Bdellovibrio bacteriovorus: one gene and its partner. The protein of the gene in region 2 interacts with the protein of the main gene of each other region in a pairwise test. Links are inferred from orthologs where the notes say so. Each region holds a gene or a part of one and is shown on either strand. Other genes may lie near its edges.

The links.
Region 1: the proteins of mtgA (region 2) and AZI87_RS03575 interact in binary tests that used the Escherichia coli proteins (3 or more experiments, as listed by UniProt). The link is inferred for Bdellovibrio bacteriovorus from one-to-one orthologs.

The regions. Positions count from the first base shown.
Region 1 is NZ_LUKD01000001.1:758,610-761,609, reverse strand. It holds AZI87_RS03575 (penicillin-binding transpeptidase domain-containing protein), read left to right. Parts: upstream 1-510; coding sequence 511-2,490; downstream 2,491-3,000. Other genes in the region: AZI87_RS03570 (RecQ family ATP-dependent DNA helicase), read left to right, coding at 2,681-3,000; AZI87_RS03580 (hypothetical protein), read left to right, coding at 175-510; rsmH (16S rRNA (cytosine(1402)-N(4))-methyltransferase RsmH), read left to right, coding at 1-194. UniProt on the Escherichia coli protein: Essential cell division protein that catalyzes cross-linking of the peptidoglycan cell wall at the division septum. Required for localization of FtsN.
Region 2 is NZ_LUKD01000001.1:437,202-440,468, forward strand. The notes cover bases 280-3,026. They hold mtgA (monofunctional biosynthetic peptidoglycan transglycosylase), read right to left. Parts: upstream 2,153-3,026; coding sequence 1,406-2,152; downstream 280-1,405. Other genes in these bases: AZI87_RS02035 (MFS transporter), read left to right, coding at 280-295; AZI87_RS02040 (AlkZ-related protein), read right to left, coding at 280-917; AZI87_RS02045 (hypothetical protein), read right to left, coding at 901-1,314; gloA (lactoylglutathione lyase), read right to left, coding at 2,163-2,639; AZI87_RS02060 (DUF4360 domain-containing protein), read left to right, coding at 2,823-3,026. In the rest of the region: more of AZI87_RS02035, read left to right, coding at 1-279; more of AZI87_RS02040, read right to left, coding at 228-279; more of AZI87_RS02060, read left to right, coding at 3,027-3,267. UniProt on the Escherichia coli protein: Peptidoglycan polymerase that catalyzes glycan chain elongation from lipid-linked precursors. May play a role in peptidoglycan assembly during cell division in collaboration with other cell division proteins.

The DNA of each region.
Region 1 (3,000 bases), 320 kb from region 2 along the record:
CCGTCATTTCTTTCCACTCTTTGGAAGATCGTATTGTGAAAAATATCTTTAAAGAGGCGGAAGATCTTGGCAGATCCGTTTATAAAAAAGTGATCGTTCCCACTCAGGAAGAGTGTGACAAAAACTCTCGCTCGCGTTCCGCGAAATTGAGAGTCTTCGAGAGGAGTGCTCAGGATGAGCTCGGAAAACTTTAGGCAGCTAAAACCTTTTTTTAGCATTCTAGTTATCATCTTTACTTTGTTTTCCATCGTCTTCCTGCAAATGGAAGAACGCCGCATGGGCTATAGCGTTTTGAAGCTGACTCGCGAGCATAAAAAAGTGTGGGAAGAAAAACGCACCAAAGAAATTGCGCTCGCGAAAATCACACGCCCCCAACTTTTGGATACGATGGCTCAGCAGAAGTTCACTCTTAAAAAGGTGCAGGCCAATCAGATCATTCACTTAACGGGCCCCGTGACGAATGATGTAGAAAAAGTAGTGAATAAAGACATTGCGAAAAAGGACCTGTAGTTGAAATCACGTATTGTCATCATCTTTGTTGGTATATTGGTTCTGTGGTCGGCGCTTATCCTGCGTGCAGGATATTTGCAATTTCTTCCGAACGACCGATTGAATTCTTTGCAGAACCGTCAATTTCAAACCAAGGTCACGTTGCAGGCCCGCCGCGGAGCCATTGTCGATAGCAATGGACGTGACTTGGCGATGTCAGCCGCAGCGTACTCTCTTTATGCAGATCCCAAAATTATTGAGAATCGCAAAGTCGCTGCGAAAAAATTGGCGAAGGCTTTGAATCAGTCTTATGAATCCGTCTATGCAAAAATCAAAGATGGCAATCGTCGATTTGTTTGGATCCAGCGTATGTTGGATCAGGCGACGGCGGATGAAATCAAATCCTGGGATATTCGCGGCCTTTCTTTCGTTGAAGAGTGGCGCCGTGTGTACCCGAACGAAACATTGTTAGCGCAGACTTTGGGATTTCTGGGAATTGAAGGTCAGGGGCTTGAAGGCTTAGAGCTTGGATACAATCAACTTCTTGCGGGTAATCAAAAGAAAGTATCCGTGAAGAGAGATGCTCGTGGACGTCCCCTAATCAACGATGGTTTGATGTTTATTGAAAATCCAGAGGGCAGTGAGCTTCGTCTGACCGTGGACTCTGAACTTCAATACCGACTTGAAAGTGAACTCGCCAATGCGGTTTCTACGTTTGAAGCCGATCATGCCGTGGGTGTGATCCTGGATGCAAAAACTTCTGCGGTTTTAGCTTTGGCTTCAGCGCCGACGTTTGACGTTAATAAAGCGATGAAGGCTCCGGGCGAGCATCGCCGTAACAAAATCGTGACCGATGCTTTTGAGCCGGGTTCAACGATGAAGACTTTCGTGATTGCGGCCGCTTTGCGTGACGGTTTGATTCAACCAAACACGAAGTTCTATTGTGAAAAAGGAAGCTTCAAAGTAGGTGATCGCATCATTCGTGAAGCGGAAACGAAAGAAAAGTTCGAAGATCTGACAGTGAGCGAGATTCTCGCGGTTTCTTCAAATGTCGGTACTACGAAGATCGCATTTAAGATGGGATCGGACAAACTTCGCCAAGGTCTTTTGGATTTTGGCTTTGGTCAAAGGCTGGGCGTAGATCTTCCGGGTGAAGCTCGCGGCATGGTGCAAGCCCTTCCTTGGAGACAGCACTTATTGAGTAATATCTCTTTCGGTCACGGTATTTCAGCGACACCTTTGCAAGTGGCGAATGCATTTGCAGCCATTGCCAACGGAGGGGTGTTGAACACACCATACATCGTTCAAAGCATTCGTGACGCCGAAACTGGAGAGTTGAAAGAAACGGAAGTGAAACCCATCCGTCGCGTTCTTACTGCCGAGCAAGCCGCTCAAATGCGTGCGATGCTTGTTGGAGTCACTACTACGGGTGGTACGGGTGGCAATGCTCGTGTGGATGGATTCATGGTCGGTGGTAAAACTGGAACGGCTCAAAAAGTAAATCCGAACGGACGGGGTTACCTCAAGGGCGCCTACATTTCTAGCTTTGGCGGATTTATTCCTGCGAATGATCCGAAGTTTGTAATTTACGTGGCGGTGGATTCTCCCCGCAAAGCCTATTACGGTGCGACGGTCGCGGCTCCTTTATTCTCGCGCATGGCTTCGTACGCGGTTCGTAAAGAAGGGATTGCCCCACTTCCAATGGCCGAAGTTTCGACTGTCGATAAAAAAGTTCGTCGTATTGCTGCCGAACCGAAACCAGTTGTGAAAATTCCACCCAAAGAAGTTTTAACGGCGACAGAGTTAGACAAAGCCACGGAAGTGGTTACGGGCGAAACAGTTCCGAACTTAAAGAACATGACGACTCGTGAAGTACTTCGTCGCATCAACGGTCAAGACTTGAAAGTGAAATTTGTCGGTCAAGGTGTTGTCGCAGATACAATTCCGGATGCGGGTTCCCTGGTGCCGGAAACAAAAGAAATCACGGTTATAATGAAATAAAAGTAAAGGGAAGATTGCAGTGATCTTCCCTTTTTTTTTGTCCGAGGTTTCTTCAAACATCGGCCACTTGTGTCAGCCTTTTACTCCCCAGTTAAAAGCTATTCCCAGTTCATTCTTTGCTCGAAGAGTTTCAAAGCGAAGGCCAGATTGTTGTTGCCTCGCTGAATTCTTTCACAGAAAGTACACGGGTATGGAAATCCAGCAGGCGTCGCAGTCAGATCTTTTAAAAAAGTACTTCAATCTTCCGCAGTTTCGTCGCGGGCAAAAAGAGATCATCGATGCTGTGCTAGCCAAAAAAGATGTCTTAGCCGTTCTGCCTACGGGGGGCGGTAAATCTTTATGCTATCAATATCCGGCTGTTCACTTTCAAAAACTCGTGATCGTCATTTCGCCTTTGATCGCTTTGATGAAGGACCAAGTCATGTCTTTACAAAGGCTGGGTATTCCGGCGGGATGCTTGCACTCTGGTCAGTCAGACGATGAAAAACGCGATGTTTTTGCAGAGTTGAA
Region 2 (3,267 bases):
TTTATTCCTTGGCTTAGCCGGCGCCGCCGACATGATGAGCGGACTTTTCCGCGGTATTATCTGGAATGAAACCGTTCCGAATGAGTTGCGGGGACGTCTTTCCGGGATAGAAATGATCTCGTATATGTCAGGCCCCCTGATTGGCAATGCGCGTGCGGGCTGGATGGCTGCGAAAGTCTCTGTGCCTTTTAGTATCAGCGTGGGCGGAGCGATCTGCGCTGTGGCGGTTATCGTGACGGCGTTTTGTCTTCCAAAGTTTTGGCGCTACCACGGACACGCCTCGCATACTTCATAAATAAATTTTCTTCGCCGAGGGTTTTTAATAAGAAGGCCTCGGCCTTTTCTTCACTGATCTCTTGAGACTGCAACCACAGGTCTTCAAACAAAGTCTGTGTCGCTGCCATGTTGAGCGAAGGAAAACTCGAGTCGTCGACTTCGCCAAATCCGACAATGAAAAGATAATTCCACAACGGCTTCATCGCGCGATTGTAATGGCTTTCCATCATCTTCCCCTGCCAGCCCAAATTTTCCTTGATGATTTTTGTCGACTGGGGCGAATCCATCAGGAAGCTATCCAAAGCCTCTTGCGAGGCCTTCGGCAAATGAATAAAACCTTTCGATGTTCCCAGGTAAGCCAATAAATTTATGAATACTTTTTTAGAGAAGAACGTAGCCCGATTGCGAAACCACTTCGCATAGACGACTTCTTCGCTGCGAGACAGTTCTTCGCGCAAAATCCACATTTCTCCTACACGATCATCGGCATCGGAGTCCCAGCCCCACACCATTTCACTGCGCGGATAAAGCTCCGACCACAGACTGGAAGGCTCCTTTTGATTTTGCAAAGGATAAACTAAAAGACACCCGCGGCGCTCGATGGCTTCCACCATCTTTCTTTTTTTAGTCTTCGACGTCATAGTTAGAATAGTCTAACTCGGTCTTCATCGGAGCACCAGCCTCTAACCATGCTTTTAACAAACTATATTGTCGGGGGGTGAGGCTTGCGTTCATCGGCATAGCACGTTCAACAATGGTCTTTTGATAAATACGTTGCGCGTTTTCGAGGACTTCTTCATACACATCAGTTCCGATGCCTCCGCGGATCATTCCCTGCGCCCGATTGTGACATTCGTAACAGCTGGCTGCGAAGACTTCACGGCTGACGATGAAAAACTGCAGATCCTCGGCCGCCACGGGCTTAGAATCGCCCACCGGTGCCAAAGTTCCCTCTTTGTCGTTCTCATCTTTGGAGCCACTGCAGGCACTAAAACAGACGGATAAAAGCAAGACCGCGAAGAAAGACGAAAGTCTCATGAAGCCTCCTAAGATTTGCACCTCCCCATTTTGAAAGAGAATGCACTTAGGTCAATGTGTAGTTCATCACGGATTTGCTAAATGCTAAGAGCTAGTTGATTTCGTCTTCGGATTCGAATTTAAGATCGAGGAAATCTAACAAAGAAGCATCGGCCGCTTTCGGAATTTCTGGAGCCACACGATTCAAGATACGTCTTTGCCGAGCCATCACATAAATCGACGGTCGATCAATGCGGAAACGACGGGGATTAGGTAACACGGCTGCAATGAGAGAAGCCTCTGCCGGAGAAAGTCTTTTAGCAGTTTTTTTAAAGAACTTTTGTGAAGCCGCTTCCACACCATAAACGCCAGGACCTAACTCGATCACATTTAGATAAACTTCCAAGATGCGCTCTTTCGGCCAAACGAACTCAATAAGAACTGTGAAGTAAGCTTCAAAGCCTTTGCGAATCCAATCTCTTTGTGGCCATAGGAACACATTCTTTGCTGTTTGCTGACTGATGGTCGACGCACCCTTTTTACGCTTATGGGTTTTGTTGTATTTCAGGGCTTTTTGAATGGCGTCGTAGTCAAAGCCGTTATGCTCAAAGAAGCGATAGTCTTCGGCTTTTAAAACAGCTCTTTGCACAGAAGGCGAGATTTCTTCTAGGGACACCCAGTCTTTCGAGATCCCCACAAACTTTTCACCCCACAGGGACTCCACCGAGCGAATCACCATCAGGGGCGTGATAAAGACCGGCACGAATCGATAAAACAAAACGGCACCCAAGCTGCTTACAAAAAAGAGCAGCACAAGCTTCGTGATCCAATTTCGAATTCGGGGCCAGTATTTTTTCATGAATAACGTTCTAGAGAAGACCTGGTTGCACGATCTCAACCCAATAGTCATCTGGATCTTTGATAAAGGCGATATTTTTCATGCCGCCTTCACCCAGTTTTTTCTGAAAAGGCACTCCCATGCGCTCAAAACGGGCGCAGGCTTCTTGAATATTGGGAACAGAGATGCAGATATGACCAAAACCACGAGGTTCCGTGTTTCCGTTGTGGTAAGGCGTCTTTTCTTGCTCTTCAGTACCCCAATTGTGAGTTAACTCTAGAACGGCTTGTCTGCCGAAGGTGTATTTGGCATTGGCTTCATTTTCGGAAGGCACGGCCTCCCCTTCAGGAACATACGCTAGAAAGAAAAGGGAAAACTTCCATTCAGCATAATCCAACTTACGAACCAACTTCATTCCCAAAACGTTTGTGTAAAATTCCAACGACGCTTTGGGATCTTTAATGCGCATCATCGTATGATTAAATACGTAACCTTTTGTCTCTGACATAATTTTCCTCTTGCGTTCAAACTAACATAAATTGGTAACACCATAAAGACCGCATTTGCGAGGAAGGCTAGAAACCCCACCCAAAATGCCACCAGATTCATTTGGCCTAGCCCTTGCTATACCCCTAACCAGGTGACCGATGTCACCACTCTTCGGGGGAAGAGAGTTTAATTGGGGGAAACTATGTGGCGAGGACTCGCACATCTAACTGGTCTTTTGGTTTTGGCATTATCAATTCAATCCAACGCACAAACTCCGCCGGGAGTTCGTATTCAAAGTATTCAAGCTGTTGGCAGCGGATGTCCTGTAGGTTCACACAGCGCTAATATTTCACCAGATGGTCAGACGTTTTCTCTTCTATTAGATAATTTTGTCGCCTCATCGACAATGCAAAATCCCATCGCTCGTTTGATGTGTGAATTGAAAGTCAGCTTCTATGTTCCAGCCGGATGGACTTTTGCGGTTCTTAGCGCCGATTACCGTGGCTTTGCTTACGCTGAAGCGGGAACCGTCACACAACACCAAGCTCTTTATTCTTTTGATGGCAGTAAACCTAAAAACGAAAGACCGGGCTACGAAAACGGTGGAACTTACAACTTCCGTGCTCAAGAATTCAGAGGTCCCTACA